Regions from separate parts of the Desulfobacca acetoxidans DSM 11109 genome, predicted to be linked through region 3. Evidence: riboswitches for the same ligand, from Rfam matches in the RefSeq annotation. Region 3 holds a riboswitch; each other region holds the start of a gene.
The links. A riboswitch is a leader RNA that binds a small molecule or an ion and turns the genes downstream of it on or off. The one in region 3 is predicted to bind cobalamin.

Region 1 (7,863 bases), 480 kb from region 3:
ACAGACCCGAGCCAGCTTGCGGCAGACATTGGCGATCTCCCTCTCCAGATTCCTTAGACCCGCTTCCCGGGTATAATCGGAGATGATCCTAACAATGGCCTCATCAGTGAAAACCGGCGCCATAGCGGTCAGGCCGGAGTCCCGCAAGGTTTGGGGAATGATAAAATCGCGGGCAATGTGGAGTTTTTCGTTCTCTGTATAACCTGAAAAGTTAATCACCTCGAGGCGGTCCAGCAGGGGGCCAGGAAGGTTTTCCACTACATTGGCGGTAGTGATGAACATGACACTCGATAGATCGAAGGGGACGTCTACGTAATGATCAACAAAGTGGCTGTTCTGCTGGGGATCGAGAATCTCCAGCAACACCGAGGCCGGGTCGCCGCGAAAATCCTGGCCGATCTTGTCTATCTCATCGAGCATGAAGACTGGATTTTTAACCCCCAGGCGGCGAATCTCATTAATGATGCGGCCAGGCATGGCCCCTACATATGTCCGCCGATGCCCCCGCAATTCCGCCTCATCCCGCAGGCCGGCTAGAGACATGCGCACGAATTTGCGCTCCAAGGCTTCTGCTATGGCCTGTCCGATGGAAGTCTTGCCGGTACCCGGCGGCCCGGCAAAACAGAGAATAGGTCCCCGCGTCAGTTGAAAATGCCGCTTGCGGTCTACGAGTTCCCTTACCGTCTGACGCAGTTCCTCCAACTTGATCGGTTTGGAGAGATAGTGGGCAGCCCCTTTCTTCAGGGCATCCACCGCTGTGCTTACCGTGGCGAACCCTGTGACCATGATTACTTCGGAATGAGGCGAAACCCTTTTGACATTTTCCAACAACTGCAGGCCATCCATCTGATCCATCTTCAGGTCCGTGACAATAACGTCAAAGTTCTGAGCCTTCACCTTCTCTAAAGCTTCGGCGCCATTGGCCGCCGTACTGACTTGATGCCCTTCTTTACGCAAGATATACTCAAGGTTGGTTCGGGCTATCTCCTCATCATCCACTACCAGGAGGTTGGAACTCTGCAGGCTGCAGAGGGTGCGCACTGCCAGGTATTCCAGGATGCGCTCTTTGATGTGCCCCAGGCCGTAATGCTTGAAGGCGAGAACTCGCTCAGCCCGCCGGAGATCCAGATTATCCTCGGTGAAGCTGTTCCAGGGAAGAGAAATGAGATAATCCAGGTAGTTGAGACCGATGGAATACTCCGCCACGGAGGGATCGGTCTTCTCTACCCGCTCCAGCTCCTTTAAGGCTATTGCAGCCACCGACTCCGGCAGATTGGCTTTTTGAATAGCCGCTCGGACGTCACTCAACTCCTGAGCCGAGCGGGGTCGATCCTCGTCAGACCTGCGAAAGAAGATCATCGGTTTGGCCTTTCCTTTTCTTCTGGGTCCCAAGACCTAATTAACCCTGATTATAAAAGTATTTTCAGCTCGGAGCAAGTGTCAATAGCACAGGCTGAAATTTCTTGTCGGCAGGAATTTTAGGGCCAACATACCATTTCCCCTAAGGCTGCTGCTGAACTCATTTCCCCCGCTTCGGTCATTTGGAGCGTAGTAAGGAATCTTAGGGCTCTGGGAGGTTAAGGTCATTCACTGTGTTCCGGTCGATAATAATGGCTATTTGGCAAGACGGTCCACTAATTGTTGCAATTTGCAATGGAAGTTAACTTCTGGTGTTGCTTTGATTAACTGTTTGTTTAAACAGGGTTATTTAGCTTGTAACTAAGTTGCGTTGCAGATTGCAACTAGGGCTGTCAGGGAGACACTATCTTGCGATATATTAATTATGTAGTTATATTATAGAGATATCGTATATAGAATGGACTGGCATGACATTTGAATATAAACAAAGTAAGAATTGGCGGACATATGGAGAAGTAGGGTGACGCTAACCATATTAGAAGGGTTCAAACCATGAGGCGTCGTATAGATCAACCACAGAAACGGGATAAGAACAGGGTGAACCGAGAGTCCGGCATTCAAAGTAGTCGGATGGCCACCGCAACGGCGGTTATCTCTCCTCACAGTCGGAAGATTCTCTTGGTCAGTGACGGGGAGAAGTTTGATCGGGCGGCTACGGAGTATGCCCTCAATGTCGCCCAACGGTTGAACAATGACATCATTGCCATGAATGTCTGTCCCTCTTTAGCGCCCCTAAAAAACCGTTTTTCCCCTTTTCGCCTGTCTCGCCAGGAGCTCTTTAAGCGTCGGGCGGCCAGCGGCTTTACCGATCTGCAGCGCCAGGCGGCTGCCAAAGGCGTGCAGTGTTGGCACCTAATAAATTTCGGGGAGCTCAATCAGGCGGTAGAGGAATTAAACCAGGAAGTAAAAAGAATCGAGTTTGTCATCACCGGAGCAGAAACCGGGGATGAAAAAGGTACTGAAGCAGTAACCCTGCCAATGTTTTTAATTACCGGGAAAAAAGGAGATATGGTCATGGCGAAGCAGAATGCAAGCAGAAGGAAAAACCTGATCCAGGTAGTCGGTTTCGGCGCCCTTTCGGCGGTTATGTATGCCGCAGTTTTCTTGAATACGGATACGGTGATGAAATATTTTACCCGGGGGGCCTGGTATGCGGCATTGCCGATCATTACGGTCTTTGCGGTTTCTTTTGTTCACGGCGCCTTCGCCAACTACTTCTGGTCGGCCTTAGGTATTGAGGCGCCCAAACAGACGGTCCAGCCGACGGCTGCCAAGCGGCCTGTGGCGAGGAAACGCCCCCGGCCGGAGCTGCGCCTGAACGCTTAATCCTGCAGAAACATTATTCGTCATCGAATCGTAGGAGCGGGGTTACCCCGCTCCTCCACAGGTCCCTGAGAAGGGCTGGCATTAGCGTGGAGTGTATCACCCTTATCATATTCCCTGTTACAGCGGATCACTTTAAAGGAGGCGACAGTGGAAGGAGAAGTTATTAATTTCATCGATCTTAATGTGCTCAACATCAGTTTCTTGTTTATTGTTGGCTTTATTGGCGGTCTGGTAAGCGGTTTTATCGGCTCCGGCGGGGCTTTTGTCCTGACGCCCGGCATGATGAGCCTGGGGGTCGCCGGGCCGGTAGCGGTAGCCAGCAACATGTGCCATAAATTCCCCAAGGCCATGGTAGGCGCCTATAAACGCTGGAAGTATGGCCAGGTAGATATCAAAATGGGATTGATCATGGCCTCTTCGGCGTCCGTGGGGGTATATCTGGGTATCAAGGTTCAGGAAATGATTCTGGCGGCCTGGGGGCAGGCCGGCTCCAACCTGTACGTGAGCATTTCGTTTGTCGTCGTGCTCATTGTGGTAGGCGGGTATGTCTTCTGGGATGCCATGAAGAGTGATAGGTCGGAGAAGACCGAGTTGACGGTAACGCTGGCGCAAAAGCTCCAGAAAATTAACCTACCTCCCATGATCTACTTTAAAACCGCTGATGTAAATATCTCGTTATGGTTTGTGCTGCCCGTGGGTTTTGCCACCGGCGTGCTGGCTGCCACTATTGCCGTGGGGGGATTTATCGGCGTGCCCGGTATGATCTATGTGATCGGCGCCTCCTCTCTGATCTCTTCGGCTACCGAGCTGGTGGTTGCCTTTATCATGGGTTTCGGCGGAACTGTTAAGTGGGCGATTATGGGCATGGTGGATATCCGCCTGACCCTGATTATTCTGGCCGGCTCTCTTTTAGGAGTGCAGTTGGGCGCCATCGGCACTACCTATGTCAAAGAGCACATGATCAAAATCGTCATGGGAACAATTATGCTCATCGTGGCGGTAAGTCGTGGTCTGGCCATTCCCAAGTATCTCAAGCAACTCGGAGTGCTAAACTGGGATGACGGTCTCCTCACGATATTAAACTCGGCCAGCTTTATCTCTATGTGCATTGCTCTGCTCACCGGTGCAGTGATCATCATCGGGGCGATGGTAAAGGCCAAAAGGGCAGAGAGGCTGCATCTTACCGTAGGTAGCGAAAATTATGGCAAAATATAAGAAAATACTGGTGCCGGTTGATGGGGCTGCATCAAGTCTGCACGCCTTGCAGGAAACCTTCAAACTGACCCAAAACGGTATCTCGGTTATTTCGGTTGTGCCGCCCTATCATGGTGACCTGCGGTTTGCCGGGGTGGGTGAGATAGAGAAGCTCATGCGAGCCCCGTGTGACCAAGCCGCGTCCCTGGCCCTGGACCTGGCCGCCGAGGCGGGGGTAGAAATATCGGTAGCCTGTCCGGTGGGCGAGCCTCATGAGGTAATTGCCGACATCGCTGCCAGTGAAGACTTTGACCTGGTTGTTATGGGTTTACGCGAAGACCAGGGAATTATACGATTCTTTATGAGTGGCCCCACGGCCAAGGTTATCGGCTACAGCACAAAGGATGTGCTGGTTATTCCGGAACATGCGAGCCTGAACTGGAAAAAGATCTTGCTGGCCGTGGATGGTTCGGAAGCCAGCGTCAAGATCGTAGATCGCGCCCTGGACCTGGCGAAGTCATATAACAGCGAATTGCTGATCCTCTCAGCCCTGGACCTGCCATTTCAACTGTATGGCGACGTCAACCTCAAAGATAATCTAATGCGGGGCGTCAAAGGCTACCTTTCCGAAGTCAAGACCGAGGCCGAGGCCATGGGCATCGCCACCCGCGAATTCCTGCGGGTAAGCAAGGCCCCAAAAGCCATTGTGGACCTTGGCCGGGAAGAGCAGGTTAATCTTATAATCATGGGTTCCCACGGCCGGACGGGCCTCAAGCGCCTCTTCATGGGAAGCGTTACCGAGCAGGTGATGACCCAGGCGCCCTGTCCGCTGCTCATCGTCAAGACCTAAACCTCATTGTCGTTATATGAAAACAGTGGGCGGTGAGCGGTGGGCAGTGGGCCGAAAAGGCATTATTGTGAGCAGCCGCCACGGTTCTGTTTTCATGCTTCGTTGTGTTCCTTAGAACCTATTGCTATAGGGGCGAATCCTGTGTTCTGCTAAAGATGTGGGCGAACACAAGGTTCGCCCTGCTTTTTTAATTGGGGATTGGTATAAGTTGTTCTCCAATTGGAAACCCGGAGATTGGGATCGAATAGGTCAGATAGATGATATGGTGGGGAGAGCAAAACTCTGTTCGGTACCCTCCTTCCAGCCATCCCAAACATAGTTGTCTACTTGACCAGCGGCAATGACCCGGAAAGCGAACTTGGCCTGCTCCACATAAAATTCGCAGTATGGAGCCGGAGCATGCAGGGTTTGAGAGCACATATAAATCTCCGCAGGGCAGGGAGCACCGCAGAAATGGCGAATGGCGCAGCTTCGGCAGGGTTCGAAATCCTCCACCTTGCGGCTGGTCATGTCCTGGAAGGGGCGGGTTCTGAGGATGTCCTCCACCGGAGTGTTGAAGAGATTGCCCCCCCTAAATTCCGGGATGCCGATGAACTCGCTGCAGGGGAAGAGGTCACCTCTGGCTGACAGGGCAAAGAAACAGCGTCCGCCGCCGCAGGGAGAGATGTCGCACATCAGGCGGCGGGCCAACGGTGCTACGATGCCTATGAGGATATTGGCAAAATTGGCGATGACCAGTTTGCGGCCGGTGGCCTGAAACAGATCATGGCTCCGCTCTAGGGCGGCACTGAAGTGTCGGGCAAAGACTTGGTCATCCGGTTTGAGATCACGGCCTCCGGGTTGAGTGCAACGTACCGGATTGAGCATGGCCACCCTGACACCGGCGCCATGAAGAAATTCTACCATGTCTGTCAAACGGTCTACATTGGTTTGGGTGACGGTGCAGATGACACTGTAGTTTGGGTAATCTGCTAACCGGTCCAAGAGAGGAGCTACTACACCGTATACCCCGCGGCCCTGCCAGTTTTTCCGCGTTTGATCAGCAATATCCGCTACCGGAGCGTCCAGGGAGAGGCCCAGGCTGACCTGGTGCGCCTGGATAAAAGCTAATGCTGCATCGTCCAGCATAGTGCCATTGGTCTGGATGCCGAAGCGAAAGCGGTTGCCGTATCGTTCAATCCCGGCAAAAACCGCATCCCTGACCATCATCGGTTCGCTGCCATGAAATATAATCTGCGGCATGACACCCTCCGGCAGGGTACGGCCGAAGTAATCCGACAACATCTCTAATGCTTGGAGGAGCCGCAACGGCGGCATATCCATCCCGCCGAGCCGGATGTCGCTGGGGATATAACAGTAGGAGCAATTTAGGTTGCATCGTTCTGTAGGGTTAAAATAGACCGCCGAGGGGATCAGCTCAAAGCGCAGGGTTTGCATCTCCCGCTGAAAGTGTTCCTGGTGTTCCATGAATATCTGGGGTATGAAGTTGCCTAATAAGTATTCTCCAGCCTCGGCCCGGGGAACCAGGGTCCAGAAACCGGTATCCCCTTCGATGAGGACGGCGTAATCGGGATGACCGATATCCATCAGGGAAAAGCGGGGGCCCTGCCCCACATTGGCAGAGACCCCGGCAAGCGATGTTGCAGGTTTCAAGAGTGCATCCTTATCTTACTTCTTGTTGTCCAACAGAATGTAGTGGGATAGGCCAGTGTTGGTGCCATCGGATTTGCAGCTATAGCGGTAACCGATGGGGGCAAGTTTTTTGGAAGAATCTGGGGTAATGACCTTTTGTTGCATCTTCCATCCTCCTTAGGATTAAAATAAAAAAGGGAATCCCGTATGATACGGAACTCCCTTTACCATAAGCAGTTCACTAAATTGTGTCTGGAACAGCAGGTCTTCTGGCTTTCGGATTAACCGTTGAAGGCGCAACCTTCCCACCGCAGTGGCCTGCGGCAGTGGCCGGGATATTCCCTTCGCCCTCCTCGTCCCCGATTACAGCGGCGGGACCGCCACGGATTTACACCGTGTTCCGGGATGCTGACCAACATCTAATTCATACTTAATCCTCCCGCCTTTGTCAATGATAAACCGGCTTCGGTGTGCGATAAATATTTCTACAACCGGTTTGCCTTTGGCCTATCGCGCCCATCGTTTTCTATAATTGTGGAAAGGATTGTATCTCTGCTGATCGCATGATAAAAAATAATCGTTCGAAGGACTTTCATGCGCCTTGTTAAGGGGCTTATTTGGGCTGCTTGAGGTTCGCGCAACTTAAACCGTATCAGAAAAGAGGCTGCCCGCGTTATTTGTAAGATATTCAAATGTTCAAATAACTCTTTGATAGTCTCCACCCGGAAAGTCCTTTATTTTTGGAGTTATCCCTTGTAGGGGCAGGCTAATCCCGCTCCGACAAATATGATTTTCGTTTTTCTCTTTGTGCTGCAAGGGGCAGCAACGCAGTTTGCGGATGAACATTAATTATGAAACACGGCGTCAGATTTCGTACTTTGACCGGCAATCGTGGCAGGTGGAACCTCAGGACACCATGATCGGATTTGATGCCGCCGCGATCCTGTTCAGCGACCCCAACCAGAGAGATTATGTCTGGATATTAGTGAGTCTAGCGGTGATTCTCCTGGTATTGGGAGGATTATATTATTTTATTGCCAGACTTACCCGCAAGGTTGCCGCAGCCCAAGAGAAATTAGTGAAAATGGCCTCCGTGGATGATCTTACCAGGTTGCACAATCGCCGTTTCTTTTTTGAGCAATTCGGTCAGGAGGTGGAGCGGGCCAAACGCTACCGCCGTTCTCTGAGCTGTATTATGTTGGACATCGACCATTTCAAGGCCATCAATGACACGTATGGGCATCTCCTGGGTGATCAGTTGCTCATCGATATTGCCCAAATATTACACGATAACTGTCGTCTGAGTGATCTGGCCGCCCGTTACGGAGGCGATGAACTGATTGTTTTGCTGCCGGAAACCGAGGCGGCGGGGGCAATAGCTATCGCCGAAAGAATCCGAAAACTGGTGGCGCAGCATCAGATTGTAGGTGAAAAAGGAGAGG
Region 2 (7,863 bases), 1.6 Mb from region 3:
CAAAGCCCTGAGGATTTTGGAGCAAACCCCGCACATTTACGCCTCTACATCAAGTAAAAACACATACAGTTTAGCCTTGAATATTGTCCGCTCCCATCTTCATGAGGCCAAGGTCGAACAGCTCCCGTTCCCTATGACTCGGGAACCTGAAGTCCTGCAGGAAGCCTGGGAAAAAAACGCCCGGCGGGTTCTGGAAGTGCTTACCACCGGATCGGATGCCGCCTTCATCACCATAGGTGACCCATTGACCTTTTCTACCTTCGGTTATCTCCTGAAAACCATCAAAGACTTTGAGCCGACGATCAGGGTCATCACTATTCCCGGAATCACCTCCTACCATGCCGCTGCTGCCCTCATCCATACGCCCGTGAGTGAAGGGGAGGAGTCTTTCCTTGTGGTCTCGGGAGCTCTGGGCGCCGCCAAACTCCGGGAGGCCTTGAGCGTAACCGATACTATCATCCTGCTCAAGACCTATCGCCACATTGACGAAATACTGGTATCCCTGGAGGAGATGGGACTCACGGACCGGGCCGTTTGCATCAGCCGCTGCGGCCTGGAGGGCGAAACCGTAGTGCAGGATATCCGCAGCCTTAAGGGACAATCCTTGCCCTATCTCTCTATGATGGTTATCAAGAAGAAGGGGAAATATTTTTGATCATAGCGTCCAACGCCATGAAAAATTTAGAAATTTGGCCGCCATACAGGGCGGGGGTAGGTCGACTTTGGGCGGCAAGGGTTTTTTTGCAGGAGGTCCGGGTGCAAGGCTTAAATCATCCTGAGGAAAATGGATCGGTCAAGCTGCCCGGACGGCGTCGGCAGCTTAAGGTGGGTTTTTCCACCGGCACCGCGGCCGCCGCCGCCGCTCAGGGCGCCTTGCGGGAATTGCTTGGCCTGCCCTGTTCCGAAGCAGTGGAGGTTAGTCTTCCCAAAGGCGGGAAATTGACCGTCCCCCTGCTTAGCCATGGTAGCTACGGTTCCCGGGGCGAGGCCCTAGTGGTCAAAGACGGCGGGGACGACCCGGACGCCACTCATGGGGCGGTGATCGGTGCCCGGGTCTGGTTTTCCTCTGCAGATTGTCAGGAGTCAGAGACTTTCCGGGGGGGTGAAGGGGTAGGCCGGGTGACCAAGCCCGGACTGCCTGTGGCCGTCGGCGAACCGGCCATCAATCCGGTGCCCCGGCGCATGCTGCATCAGACTACGGCTGCCATACGGCAACTGGCCGGTAATAATCTACCCCTGAGGTTTACCGTGGAAATTTTTGTGCCCCAGGGGGAAGAAATCGCCCGCCACACACTCAATCCCCGGCTGGGAATCCTGGGGGGGATCTCCATTCTGGGCACCACCGGACTGGTCAGGCCCTTTTCCCACCAAGCGTATCGGGCGACCGTGGTGAGCGCCCTTAAAGTAGCCCGGGCCGTGGGACTTACTGGTGTTGTCCTCACTACCGGTGGCAAAAGCGAGGAGTATCTTAAGAGAATTATTCCCCATCTGCCGGAGGAGGGCTTTGTGCAGATGGGGGACTATGTGGGTTTCGCTCTGAAGACTGCGGTTAGGCTGGGATTCAGCCACCTCACCATAGGTGCCTTTTTTGGCAAGGCCTTGAAAATGGCCCAGGGTTTCAGCCATACTCATGCTTCCCAGGGGTTGGCCAACTTTGGAGAATTGGGCCGCTGGACCGAAGAAATCACCGGTGATTTCCTCCTGTCCCAAGCGGTGGTCCAAGCCAATACTGCCCGACAAGTTCTGGAAATGCTTCCGGAAGCACATAAAAAGGCAATGGTGGCAGAGGTGGGTCGTCGGATGCTGGCGGCCCTCCGGAAACTCGCTGGCCCCGGCCCCGAACTTGCCACAGTGATATTAGATCTCGACGGTCTTCCACTTTTTTGGCGAGACAGGGTGAGAGGATCGTCATGATCCCCGTCCAGGTGGTGGGTTTGGGGATGTCGTTAACCGACCTTACCCTCCGAACCCTTGATATCATCAAAGGAGCCCAGGTGCTGGTGGGGGGCAGGCGTCACCTGGCTTATTTTCCCGAACATCCTGCCGAAAAGATCATCTTGGGGAAGGACCCGGAACATGTGATTCTCAAACTAGGTGAACTGGCCCAGTATCGGCAGATAGTGATCCTGGCCTCAGGAGATCCCAATTTTTTCGGTATAGGCCCAATGGTGGTGCGTCTGTTAGGACCGGAAAACGTGAGAATTCACCCTAATATCACCGCAGTTCAGGCGGCGTCGGGTCGTCTGCAAACGGCCTGGCAGATGGCCCAAGTGGTGAGCCTGCACGGCCGGGGTTGGGAATCCCTCGATGCCGCCCTGAATGCGCCTGGCTTGTGGTTCATTTATACCGATCCGGCTCACGCGCCTGATGCTATCGCCCGACGCCTGCTAAAATCCGGGCGGATCGAAGCCCGGCTCTGCGTCCTGGAAGACTTGGGTCTGGAAACCGAACGATTTGCCTGGATGAGTTTGGATGAAGCGGCAGACAGGACCTTTTCCCCATTAAATATAGTGGTGTTGGATTTAATATCCGCTCCTTTCAGGAACCGTCAGGGTCGCCTCCCTGGAAAAGACCCGATGTTCCATCTGGGTATGCCGGAAGAGTTTTACTGCCCGGAACGAGGCTTGATTACCAAGGCCGAGGTGCGGGCCGTAGTTCTGGCGAAGCTCGAGCTTTATCCGGGCCAGGTGCTCTGGGATATTGGCGCCGGCACCGGTTCCGTGGGGTTGGAGGCCAGTCTCTTGATCGGTCGGGGACGCATCGTGGCCGTGGAAAAGAACCCGAAGCGCGCCGCCCAGATCACTGCCAACCGGGAAAAGTTACAGGTGGATAATTTCGAGGTCATCTGCGGTAGGGCTCCTGCATGTCTGGCCGTCCTGACTCATCCTGACCGGGTGTTTATCGGCGGCGGGGGCGTGGATCTGGAAGATATCCTCTGTGAGGTTCTGTCTTGCCTACGGCCGGGCGGCAAAGTGGCTCTCACCGCTACCCTCCTCGAAACTTTGGAAAAGGCCCGAAAGATTTTGCTCCGTGAGAATTATCTGATAGATATTATTCAACTTCAGGTCAGCCGGGCTCAGCCCTTGGCAGGGGGATCTTATTTACAGACACTGAACCCCGTATGGGTTATCACCGGTTCGGCCCTGGCGAGGTAAGATGACAGAGCGACATCCCGTAATCTTTGTGGGAGCCGGACCTGGAGATCCGGAGCTTATTACCGTAAAAGGCATGAAGGTCCTGTCTCAGGCGGAAGTGCTGCTTTATGCCGGTTCCCTAATATCGCCCGCCGTTCTGGCCTGGGCACCTCCCGAGGCAGAGATGGTGGACACTGCCCCCCTGGCCCTGGAGGAGATTGTTGCCCGCCTGACTGCGGCTCACCGGGCTGGCAAACACGTAGTGCGGTTGCACTCCGGGGATACCAGCCTGTTTAGCGCCCTGCAGGAACAGGTGGCGCTTCTGGAACGAGAGGGTATCCCCTCCCGGGTGATACCCGGAGTCACTGCGGCGTCAGCGGCCGCCGCTGCCCTGGTGCAGGAACTGACACTGCCGGAAGTGGCGCAGACGGTCATTCTCACGCGGGCGGAGGGCCGGACCCCGGTTCCGCCGCGGGAAAACCTCCGGTCGCTGGCGGGGCACGGCGCCACCCTGGTGATTTATCTCAGCGTCCAGCTTCTAGACCGGGTGGTAGAGCAGCTGGCCGACGCTTACGGTCCGGAGACACCGGTAGTAGTAGCCTACCGGGTAAGTTGGCCGGATGAGCGTCTTATCCGGAGCACCCTGGCCGATATTATACCCAAAGTCCGTGCAGCCGGCATCAACCGCCAGGCCTTGATCTTAATAGGCCCGGCCTTGGCTACTTCGAAGGATCGTCTTCAGGTGTGCTCACGTCTCTATGACAAAACCTTTGCTCATGGCTACCGGGATGCGGCCGATTAGAGTGGTTGCCCTGACGCCCGCCGGAGTTCGTCTGGCCCGGCGTCTCTGTCAGACCCTGGAAGGCACTGAATGTTGGCTTCCGGCCTCTTGGGCAACAGCCGGGGAACATACTTTTGACAGGCTGACTGACGTCTTTGCCGAGGCCTTCACCAATGATCGCGATCTGGTATGCATTATGGCTGCCGGGATCGTAGTACGACAAGTAGCTCCTCTTCTTCAGGGCAAAGACCGCGACCCTGCGGTGGTAGTGTTAGACCAGGAGGGCCGATTTGCGGTGAGCCTTCTTTCCGGCCATCTCGGGGGGGCCAATGAGCTGGCCTGTCGGGTGGCCGCAACTCTCGGCGGTACTCCGGTAATCACTACTGCCACAGATATCCAGGGGCTTCCTGCTTTGGATCTTTTGGCTGCCCAAGCTGGGTTGATCATCGAAAATCCAACCGGGGTTAAGGAGGTGTCCATGGCTCTCCTGGCCGGCAAACCCGTGCGATTGGTGGACCCCGAGGACCGCTTGGCCACGGTTCTGGCAGGGTATCCTCATCTTTTTCACCGGGAAGCCGCCTTGGAAGCTGCACTGGCTGGTAGCCCCCAACCCACGGTGTATGTGGGTTGCCGGGAGCGGTCTTGGCCAACTGGATGGCTGCGGCTGCGTCCCAGGAGCCTGATTGCCGGGGTGGGCTGCCACAGGGGCACTCCATCATTGGAAATACTGGATCATATTCAGGAGGTTTTCCGGCAGGCCGGGCTTTCACTTCTTTCCCTGAAGGCGTTGGCCACCATCGCCGCAAAAAAAGACGAGCCGGGGCTCAAGGAAGCGGCCCGTCGGCTGGAAGTGGAATTGTTATGGTATACCGCAGAGGAACTGGAACACGTGCCGGTGCCGCATCCGTCAGCACAGGTGACCCGCCACGTGGGTGCGAAGAGCGTCAGCGAAGCCGCAGCCCTGAAGGCGGGACAGGGGGAACTCCTAATACCCAAACACAAGAGTGCCAACGTCACCGTGGCAGTAGCCCGGGCCATCTGGCCATCGTGAGTCTGGGACCGGGAGCAGTAGAATATCTGGCCCCTAAGGCCCAAGAGGCCCTAAAGGCTGCTCGGGTGGTGGTGGGTTATCAGACCTACATCACCTTGATAACCTCTCTCCTGACCCACCAGGAAGTGGTGGCTACCGGGATGCAGGGTGAAGTCAAACGCTGCCAGGCCGCCATCGACCGGGCCCGAGCCGGCCAGTGGGTGGCCCTGGTATCCGGCGGGGATGCGGGTATCTATGGTATGGCCGGTTTGGTCTTGGAACTCTGTGCCGTGCAGGGCCTTAAAGTGGGCCAGGTTGATAGCAACGACGAGTTGGACTTTTCTCTCGAGGTGATTCCTGGCATCCCGGCCCTAACGGCGGGAGCCGCGCTTTTAGGAGCCCCTCTGATGCACGATTTTGCCGCCATCTCGCTGAGCGACCTCCTCACCCCCTGGGAAATTATCCAGCGAAGGGTTGAGGCAGCGGCTCAGGGTGATTTTGTCATCGTCCTCTACAATCCCAAAAGCAAGAAACGGGATTGGCAGTTGAAAGCGGTGGTGGAGCTTGTCCTCCGCTATCGGGAACCTCTCACCCCCGTGGGTCTGGTAAGGCGGGCCAGGCGCGCGGGAGAGGAAATCATCGTGACCACTCTGGAGCATCTCCCGAAACAGCCGGTGGATATGCAAACCATCATTATAGTGGGCAATTCCCAAAGTTTCCAATACGGTCCCTACCTGGTTACGCCGCGAGGCTATCTCGCCAAATATCAGGTGGGGGACCAATAGACGTTCTAGGCCGGGATTAAAGGCGGGTAATACTTAACTATTCGGAAGGGAGGGGTGCCTCTCCAAAGACATTTTGTTGTTAAAGTTACAGGAGCCCTGAGGGGCTTAATAGGGAAGCCGGTGCAAATCCGGCACGGTCCCGCCGCTGTAACCGGGGACGAATCCTACAGTATGCCACTGTCTTGGGCAATGAAGATGGGAAGGCGTAGGGAAGAGAATGATCCGGGAGCCAGAAGACCTGCCTGTAACCGAGATGCCGCGTTTTAACGTCGTATTGAGACCGGCTGAGGGGCGAGAGATAGGTAAATCTTTCCAGCCAACCTGAGGAACAAGCTAAACTGGGTGCAATCCTTGGGTCCATAAGGACTCAAGGATTTTTTTTGGTCCATCAATGAAGAAGAACAGGGTAAGGGGCAAATAAGATGTTGATGGTGGCAACAACTACGCTTGAGAAATCATGAAAGGGGAAAGAACAATGAAATGTTGGTTGTCTGTTCTGGTAGTCTTAGTGGTGTCGTCTGGGATTGGGTCTGCTCAGGAGTGGGACCGGAAAGTATCGTTGCCGGAGGAAGAGGCCACTGTTGGCCGGACTACTGTGGATACCCAGGCAAAAATCTTGGAGGATGCAGAAAAAGTCCATGGCATCGATAAGGTTGTCGTGACGGCTACCAGGACCGAACGCAACCCCGACGATGTTCCGGCCAGTATTACCGTTATCACCAAGGACGACCTAAGGAAACAGAACATCAAGACGGTGGACGAAGCCTTGGCCCAGGTTCCCGGAGCAGTCGATAATCGGCGCCGAATCTATGGAGATAGTATGACCAACGTGAATCTGCGCGGTTTCCCGGCGGAGGGCCAGAAACGCACCTTGGTTCTGCTGGACGGCCAGAACATTGCCAACGCCTACAGCAACGGCGTGGCCTGGAGCAGTATGCCGGTGGAAAATATCGAACGCATAGAGGTAGTCCGGGGACCATTTTCCGCCTTGTATGGGGGCAACGCCATGGGCGGGGTCATCAATATCATTACCAAGACCCCGAAGAAACTGGAATGTGTAGCCCAGGGCGGCTATGGCACCTACGATTCCTGGACCTACTACCTCGGAGTGGGGGACCGCCTCTGGAATAAAGTGAGTGTTCAGGCGGGATTTAATTATCGCATCTCCGCCGGCTACCCCTCCAGCCTGGTGACCAAAACGGCCAGCACGGGGACCCCGGCCACCCAGGTGGTGGGCTGGCAACCTACTCATACGACCACCGGCACCCCCACCAACATTATTGGAGATACCGGTGATTATAACTGGAATGATTACAGTATGAACGGCAAGATAAGTTGGGATATCGCCCCGGGCCATAGGGTTGAGTTCAGCACCCTGCAGAGCTGGAACGACTATGGCTATGATATGTACCATTCCTATCTGCGCGATACCGCCACCGGCAGCTCAGTGGTCAGAGGAACTGTGGGTCTGTCTGGTACCAACACCCAATTTAAGAATCTCCAGGAAGGAGCCTTCCTGAACGGCGACGGGCGCGATCAAACCCAGGTGTATAATCTGACCTCCGATAATCAGCTTACTGAAACCACGAGGATCAAGTTTCACGGGGGGCTGCTGAATCAACCGACTAATTGGAGCGCTTCCCCCAGTTCCTCCAACCCACTGACCACTTTCAGCGGGGGGCCTGGAACCTCCTCTTTCTCCCCAAGCCAGAACTGGATAGCCGAATTGCAGGTGGACCAGGCCATCGGCCAGAAACAGCAGTTGGTGGGCGGCATCTCTTATAATAGCGGCTGGTCGAACAGCAAGACGTATTCGGTGAACAATTGGCGTTACCCTGATGCGGTATCGACACTCACCCAAATGAGCGGCGGCCAGGACCGAAATATTGGGCTCTACCTCCAGGACGAAATCGCCTGGCATCCCAAGTTCAATACGGTGCTCGGGGTCCGGCTGGATTGGTGGGAGACTTACGGAGGTAATTACATGGCATCTGCCGGTACACCCACAGTATACCTGCCTGGCCGGAGCAAACTGGCGCTCAGCCCCAAACTTGCCTTTCTCTATCGTCCTCTGGAGTGGATGACCTGGCGGGCATCTGTGGGACGCGCCTTTCGGGCTCCAAATATTTATGA
Region 3 (7,863 bases):
GTGGTTCGAGACGCAGGTAATAGGAACTTTTGGCACCATATGGCTGGGGTTGGTCTCCCCGCGTACGCCAATCTATGATGGAATCAACCATGGTTCGTGTCTTTATCTCGGGAATACCCAGCACCATAAAAAGTCTTAGTAGAATTTCCTCTTTGGCCTGGTTAAGATTGATTTTGCCGCCTTCATCAGCAACCCGTACTTCGACTTCTCCTGCCGGGAATTTCAGTATACGAGGTTGGTTGTCCAGGCGCAAAATATCTTGATCACTGACGTTGCTCTGAATAATCCGGTTACCCTGAACGGCAGCGGCTTCAACCCTGCGGACACGGGCTAATTTTCCCAGAGAATAATAAACACCAGCTTCGGCCAGACGCCGAGACTTGCGTACTTCCAAAAAATTGGCAGCCAAGGTCAGTTCCAAGCGCCATTCCCGCCCCCAACTCAAAATTAAAACGCTCATCAAGGCCAAAATCAGGGTCACAACGAGGAGCACGGCGCCCCGTTCATCCCTGGGAACCAGATTAGTTTTACCACCTAGGTTTCTTTTAATTTTCTGCCACATATATGGGGATGACCAATATCATCGGTTGATGGCCCTTAAAAGTCAGGATGATTTTCACCCAGGAGGGCAACATCCCCTGGGTTTTTGCATCCCAGGTAGCGGATGGATTCTCACCGCGGCCATACGTTATGTGGGCCGAGGTCAAATTACGGAAAATAATCTGCCTGACTTCCACTCCTTCCTGGTCGCGCCGCCAATTAACGTTTTTAGTCTGCTCTACGGCCAAAACTTTCCGCCCTTGTTCGCCCTGCCCCACCAGAATCCGCCAATGGTAGACGCCCCCCAGGTTCGAAGCTTCCAATGGCACAACCGTAAAAAATCGCATTTCCCGGGAAGTTCCATGAAAATACAGTCGTCTGCCCACCGAACCAAGAACCGCCGAGCTTATCGAGCGTTCTAAAATTACCTGGCCCACCCGCAATTCCTGAAAAAATTCCGCGGTGGCCCAGCCTCTTTGCATACCCTTCAATGTTATGTTGAAGGAACTGTAGATCACCAAAACCACCAGGCTGGTTAAAGTCAAAGCGACAACCAATTCCAGCAGGGTAAAACCAAGTGCATTGTTTCGAGTCCTGGCCATGAATCAATTTTTCTTTTGGGCCGCGGTCCGCACCGTTTCCAGGACAAGTGACTTTTTGCTATTTCGTTCCTGCCAGAAGACGGTTACCTGTATCAAAGAACAGAGGATTTTCAGGTCTCCCAAAGTTTCGCCGATTTCATATTGGGGAGTGACCCTGATCCGATAAACAAATTCTTCCTCCTGGCCTTCGTACGTGCCGGCCTCCAGACTGACGAGTTCACAGTTTTTCTGCAGCACCTTTTCAGCTATCAGGAGAGCTTGATTATTTTTCCAAATCCCTGCTTCAACCCGAAAAGTGGAGCTTAAAATCTGGAGAAGGACTACCAGCATCAGGCCTACCAGAGTAGTCGCGACTAAAACTTCCAGGAGACTGAAACCCGCCGCACCTGAAGTATGAGACCTGGCTTTTGGGCGATAATTCATCTAAGCCCGCCCGCCCCATTCACCTTCCTTCGACCTTGAGGTTTATCCTACCGGTTACGGTCTCAATCTCCACGCGGTATTGCCTACCGGTGGAATCTGCGAATCCCAGCCTGCCGCCGCTGGAACTCCCGTCCCGGTAAAAAATTATGAATCCCGTCCTTCTATCAATATCTTCCCACACCAGATGCGGGTTTTCCAGACGCAGGCCGGGAAAAGCACCATGACTGGCGAACCCTTCCACCCGGTAACGCCCGGCTTTAATGTCCACCCGCAGTCGCACCCGTTGATGCCTGGTGACGGCTTCGCTCCTGGCAGTCCGCAAAATCGACAGGAACCGGCGTATATTTGCCCGTTCCTGCTCCCGTTTATAACTTTTTAACAGGTCCGGCAGCACCAGGCCCATGAGAAGGGTCAGCAGAGCCAATACTGCCAAAAGCTCCAGAAGAGTAAAACCACTCTCCTGCCCTCGAAACAATTGTTTGGAAGTTTGAGAAGCGCCCCGTATCACCGCAGTATCGGCAACCTTCGGTACTGTCATCGCAGTACCTTCTGTTTCCGGCAAGATATCCTCCTAAACCGTTTTTCCTATCAGAGTTACGTTAGGGAGCGGACTGCCAGTTGGAAATGTCCTGATTTTCTCCTTCTCCTCCGGGCGCGCCGTCGGCTCCTAAAGAATATAAATCGTAAGCACCGTGTTCTCCCGGAGATTTATAGACATAATCCCTGCCCCACGGGTCCTTGGGAACCGGCTTATCCAGATAAGGCCCCCCCCAGGAAGGCAGGTTGCCTGGTTTTTCTCTTAAAGCTTTTAGCCCTTCTTCGTCGGTGGGGTAGCGGCCCACATCGAGATGAAAAAGATCCAGGGCGGTGGCTAGAAACTGCATCTGGGCTGCCGTCGATTTTTGTTTCGCCTTCCCGACTCGCCCCATGAGCCGAGGCGCCACAAGGGCAGCCAGCAAGCCCAGGATAAACAGAACAATCATTAATTCAATAAGGGTAAACCCTCGATCTTTCCGGTCTTTATTAAGCAACGTGAACCTCCAGGCCTAAATTTGGATTTCATAAAGGTTGAGAATGGGCAGGAGCAACGAGACAATGATAAAAGCCACTGCCATGGCCGTGACCAGAATAAGTATCGGCTCCAGAAGGGCCAGCAGTCTCCGGATGGCTTTTCTGGCTTCCTTTTCCAGAGAGTCCGCGGCTGATAAAAGCATTTCGGCGAGATGTCCGGTTTCTTCTCCGATGGCCACCATTTGCAGGAATAGTTCCGGAAACATCCCTACTTTTTTCAGCATCACGGAAAGTTGTTTGCCTTTTTCGACGCTATCCAAAACGCTTTTTATGGCACTGGCCAGATAGCGGTTATTCACCGAGGTGATGACCACCTGGAGAGAGGCAACCAGGGGTACACCATTATTTAATAATGTCCCTAGAGTCTTGGCAAAAAAGGCCGCAGCCACGTTCCGGGTCAAAGTTCCCAGCAACGGCGCCTGGATGCGGAAACGATCCAACCAGAGCTGGCCTTTGGAACTTCTCAATAATCGGCTAATTGACCATATCAGGATAGCCAGGAATAAGGCCAGCACCCACCAATAGGAACGAAACATTTGGCTAATCCACAAGAGCATTCGGGTGCTCCAAAAAAGTTCCTGGCCCATCTCTTGAAAGAACGATTCGAACCGAGGGACGACATACAGGAGCATAAGGACCAAGGAAAGGCTCCCCATTCCCGCCAGGATCATAGGATAAATCAAGGCGGTGAAAAGGTAACTGCGGAATTCGCTAACCGTCTGCAAATAGTCGCTCAGACGGGACAGAGATTCATCCAGAAAACCGCCGGTTTCACCGGCCTGTATCAGGCTGACGTACAAAGGCGAAAAAGCCTTATGCCGGCTCAGCGAATCGGAGAGCGTCTTACCCCCTTGCAGATCCCGGAGAATCTGATTGATCACTTCCTTCATGCCCGATCGGGAAGTCACCTCTTTCAGGGCTTGCAGACTGCGGTCCAGGGGCAATCCGGCTTTCAAGAGGTCAGCCAGTTCCTCGGTAAAGAGGACTACCTCTCGCGACGAAACCCGTCGACCTCGCCGGAAAGAAAGTTTACCTTGCCAAGCCGAGGGTGCGGGATCGAGGCTAATGCGTAAAGGGATGAGTCCACCATGCTGCAGATGCAGTACAACCAGGCCTTCCTCCCGGGCTTCCAGGGTTCCCTGAATGATGTTGCCCTTGAGGTCGGAAGCCCGGTAGTGATAAAGCGGCATGGTTACTCCTGGGTGACCCGCAGCACTTCCTGGCTGGTGGTGAGACCTTGGGCCACCTTGGCCCAACCATCAGCCGCCAGGGTTTGCATACCCTGCTGGATAGCCGCCTGCCGTAAAGAACTGGCATCGGCTCGCTGCAGGATGAGTTTCCGCAATACTTCATCTACCAGAAGTAATTCATACATACCGCTACGCCCTTGAAAGCCTGTATGGGCACAAGCAGGGCAGCCCTGACCGAAATATAATTGGGGAGGCGATTCGCCAAATATCTGATGCGCCTCTTTTCTACTCTCCTCGGAATTGAGAGGAACTTTGCATTCGGGGCAGATCATCCGTACCAGTCGTTGGCCCAGAATGCCTAAAATGGCCGAAGCCAGTAAGAAATCCTCAATCTCCATCTCCAGCAGCCGAGTGATGGCTCCGGCCGCGTCATTGGTATGCAGGGTACTGAAGACCAGGTGGCCTGTGAGGGCTGCGTGAATAGCGATTTCAGCGGTTTCCCGGTCCCGGATCTCTCCCACCAGCACCACGTCCGGGTCCTGTCGAACGATATGTCGTAAACCCCGGGCGAAGGTAAGGCCGATGGAGGGTTTCACCTGCATCTGAGTTACCCCGGACAAGCGGTATTCCACCGGGTCTTCGATGGTAATAATTTTTTTTTCCAGGGAATTAATCCGTTCCAGAGCAGCATAAAGAGTAGTGGTTTTGCCGCTGCCGGTGGGACCGGTAACCAGGATCATGCCATAGGGTTTGTGGATGAGAGCATCGAATTGCTGCAACTCCCGAGGAGGGAAGCCCAGCCGGGACAGATCGAGGATGACCTTACCCCGATCCAATATCCGGATAACCATGGACTCACCCATAAGTGTGGGCACCGTGGAGACCCGGAAATCGATGTCCGAACCTTGAACTTTGAGTCGAAACCGGCCGTCCTGGGGGAGACGGCGTTCAGCGATATCCAGCCGGGCCATAATCTTCAACCTGGACAACACTGCGGCCTGTAGTCCCTTGGGAGGAGATTCGGCTTCGTGGAGAATGCCATCCTTGCGATAGCGGACTCGAAAGTCATTTTCAAACGGCTCTAAATGGATATCACTGGCCCCCAGCTGGATAGCCCGAAGTAATAGGAGATTCACTAATTGAATGATGGGGGCTTCACGGGCCATATCCCGCAGATGGCCGATTTCGGAGGTCTCTTCACTTTCCAGATCCAAGTCCTCGGCATCCAGGTCGTCCACCAGACGTGACATGGGACTGCCGGGCTCATAAACCGTTTGGATAACTTCCAGAATTTCTTCTGCCGGAGCCGGCAGGATAACTACGGGTTTGCCCAGGGCCACTTCCAGGGCCGCCCGTAACGCCTCATTTTCAGGGGTGGCCATGGCCAGCAATACCCGACCGTCTTCATGCTTCAAAGGAATTACTTGATTTTCCCTTAGATAGCGGACAGATAGACCTGGGAAAGCTTCAATCACACCGATGTCTTTGAGATGGGGACTCATCCCTTTTTCCCTTAAAATGTAAGGTATTTATCAAAATAATCCTTCTAATCCTTTTCGCGAGCGACCGGTTTTAATAGACATATTAACAGTGGATTTAGATCAACAGGCATCAATTCGGCAGACGCGGCTTAAGCGACTTTTCTAATAAACCATAAAGCCTCAGCACTTGACTGACAAATTGCTTGGTCTCTTTGATTTCCGGAACCTGGTAGCCCGCCTGCGCCACTCGGCGGGGACCAGCGTTGTAAGCAGCAATGGCCAGGGGCAGAGAGCCGTCAAAAGAATTCAACAGATGCCGGAGGTACCGGCTGCCCCCCATAATGTTCTGCCGAGGATAGAACGGGTCCTGGACCCCCAGGTCGGCCGCAGTTCCCGGCATTAACTGCATCAGCCCCATGGCACCCTTGGGGGACACCGCCCCAGGTACAAAGTTGGACTCCATCCAAATAACGGATAAAATTAGAGATGGCGGCAACTGGTAGGCGTTAGCCGCTTCCACCACGATGGGCGCCAGATCCGGAGCAATCCAGTCCAAAGCTGGAGGAATTGGCAGAACTGCCAAGAGTGGCGGCTCCGATTTTTTTGTAATGATATGCAATGGGCCCTTGAGATCCCGCTGAACCACCATTGATGGTTGGGGTTCGCCGGTCCCTGGCGGGGAGGGCTGGGCCAGGGTATGGGCAAGTCCTTCCCTCAGACGTAGGCGTTGGGTTGATACCGCCGCTAACCCTGTCGGTCTCGAGGTGACCACCACGTTACTGATCTGAATCACTCCCTTCTTAGTACGGCGGTAACGGATGGGTCCTTCCAGGATCAGGGGTCGGGAGGTGTCCTGCCGGCATCGGCGGGAAGCCAACGTCTCCCGGTGGCGCTGGATGGATTTTTGGTCAAGGATAAGGATTTGAGAGGCTGAACTGATCTGGCTGGCCAGAGGGAGGGCTTCCAGGTCTACCGGGGTATCCGGTATTTGAGGGGTAGAGCGTTGGTGCTCCCCCCGAGTTGTTAGTGGACTAGATTCTTTTTCAGCGGGTAAAGAGGTTATCTTGGCAACGACCGCGGCCGGCGTCACGACTAAGGATATAACGAGGAATATGGTTAGCTTTTTTAAGCTCATGGGTAGTTGACCCGGAGCGCTGCGGGTGCAGGCGGTTCAAATAAAAAACCTTGAGTCCGTGTGGACCCAAGGATTGCACCCAGCTTAACTTGTTCCTCGGGGGGGGCGGAGGAGATTTTCCCTACCTCCTGCTGCCTGGCCTGATCCAGCTTTACGTCGGACTACGGCACTTTCGTTACAGGCAGGTCTTCTGACTCCCGGATCATCCTAGTCCCTGCGCCTTCCCATTCCCTTCAGGTAAACAGTGGCAATTGCAGGTTTCGTCCCCGGTTACAGCGGCGGGACCGTGCCGGATTTGCACCGGCTTCCCTATTAAGCCCAAGGGGGCACCTGAAGCGAAATGATTATATTGTGAATCTATTCTTTTTGTCAACGGAAAAAAGTTGAATTCAGTTTCAATATCAATAAACCAATCTGGACGCGCCGGGGTCCGACTAACCCAGAGATTTTGAGACGATCTGGCTCAGGGGTGTCCTGGAAGAAAACAGGCGCATTTTTAGGGCTCGTCTTTAAATACGGAGACGAACATGATAGCTCGGGAAGATTGAATTATACGGTGTTATTATTATCTTGTAATAAAATCTAATCAACCTATAGAAAGTTTTTTCTCTTGACAAAGACGGCAAATCAAATTATACACTTTTTTAGTTTCAGGCACCCCAAGGGGTTTAATAGGGAAGCCGGTGCGAACCCGGCGCGGTCCCGCCGCTGTAACCGGGGACGAAACCTGCAATTGCCACTGTTTACCTGAAGGGAATGGGAAGGCGCAGGGACTAGGATAATCCGGGAGTCAGAAGACCTGCCTGTGAGCTTATTGGTATACCCACGAGGTAATGGGTATGCCTGGGTTATGAAGAGAAGGCAAATCTTTATAGCCAAGCCAGGGATCAAGTAATCTGGGTGCAATCCTTGGGTCCGCACGGACTCAGGGATTTTTTTTTGATCATCCCTTAGTTTTTTGGGGCCGGATGGGACAAAAGAGTAAGTATATTGAAGGAGAATATTGGAAATTATCAGCTCGGCTTTCAAGAGCTCATTGGGGATAGAGATTTCAACCGATCCAAAATGGGAATCGTTGGCTTAACACCATGCAGGTCATAAGAGCCACTAAAATTTTTTTAGGACTCCCGGAGAATTGCTTGCGTGAAATAGCAGCGTCTTCGAAGAAAGAGGTTTTTCCAAAAAGATTTCTTCTGAGTCAGACAGGAGAAAGCATTGACCGCATTGGTATTGTCATGTCGGGAACGGCAGAGATGAGAGTGAAGGATAGGTATGGTGAAACGATACGATTCCATCTCCTCGGAGACGGGGAGCTTTTTGGGGAGATGGCTGCTTTGGAAAATGGCTCCTCCCTGTATGATATTGAGTCCTTGACGACTATGGAAGTTCTCCTCCTGTCCAGAGAGAGCTTCCTGAAACTG

Region 1: another riboswitch for cobalamin. It lies ahead of cbpA (modified peptide precursor CbpA); the one in region 3 lies ahead of DESAC_RS16450 (lytic transglycosylase domain-containing protein).
Region 2: another riboswitch for cobalamin. It lies ahead of DESAC_RS11115 (TonB-dependent receptor plug domain-containing protein); the one in region 3 lies ahead of DESAC_RS16450 (lytic transglycosylase domain-containing protein).

Annotation. Positions count from the first base shown of each region.
Region 1 covers NC_015388.1:1,402,761-1,410,623, forward strand. The annotation lists gene lon (endopeptidase La) at 1-1,359, opposite strand, end outside; gene DESAC_RS15140 (putative universal stress family protein) at 1,912-2,745, shown strand; gene DESAC_RS06055 (sulfite exporter TauE/SafE family protein) at 2,893-3,960, shown strand; gene DESAC_RS06060 (universal stress protein) at 3,947-4,789, shown strand; gene cbpB (peptide-modifying radical SAM enzyme CbpB) at 5,039-6,442, opposite strand; gene cbpA (modified peptide precursor CbpA) at 6,458-6,586, opposite strand; cobalamin riboswitch at 6,664-6,870, opposite strand; gene DESAC_RS06075 (GGDEF domain-containing protein) at 7,260-7,863, shown strand, end outside.
Region 2 covers NC_015388.1:2,485,244-2,493,106, reverse strand. The annotation lists gene cobI (precorrin-2 C(20)-methyltransferase) at 1-655, shown strand, start outside; gene DESAC_RS11140 (cobalt-precorrin-5B (C(1))-methyltransferase) at 757-1,914, shown strand; gene DESAC_RS11135 (bifunctional cobalt-precorrin-7 (C(5))-methyltransferase/cobalt-precorrin-6B (C(15))-methyltransferase) at 1,911-3,155, shown strand; gene cobM (precorrin-4 C(11)-methyltransferase) at 3,157-3,936, shown strand; gene DESAC_RS11125 (cobalt-precorrin 5A hydrolase) at 3,893-4,966, shown strand; gene cobJ (precorrin-3B C(17)-methyltransferase) at 4,963-5,730, shown strand; cobalamin riboswitch at 5,803-5,990, shown strand; gene DESAC_RS11115 (TonB-dependent receptor plug domain-containing protein) at 6,206-7,863, shown strand, end outside.
Region 3 covers NC_015388.1:927,339-935,201, reverse strand. The annotation lists gene DESAC_RS03975 (type II secretion system minor pseudopilin) at 1-562, opposite strand, end outside; gene DESAC_RS03970 (prepilin-type N-terminal cleavage/methylation domain-containing protein) at 546-1,142, opposite strand; gene DESAC_RS03965 (hypothetical protein) at 1,146-1,565, opposite strand; gene DESAC_RS03960 (GspH/FimT family protein) at 1,585-2,103, opposite strand; gene gspG (type II secretion system major pseudopilin GspG) at 2,165-2,596, opposite strand; gene DESAC_RS03950 (type II secretion system F family protein) at 2,612-3,826, opposite strand; gene gspE (type II secretion system ATPase GspE) at 3,829-5,328, opposite strand; gene DESAC_RS16450 (lytic transglycosylase domain-containing protein) at 5,438-6,442, opposite strand; cobalamin riboswitch at 6,606-6,791, opposite strand; cobalamin riboswitch at 7,078-7,263, shown strand; gene DESAC_RS15015 (helix-turn-helix domain-containing protein) at 7,531-7,863, shown strand, end outside.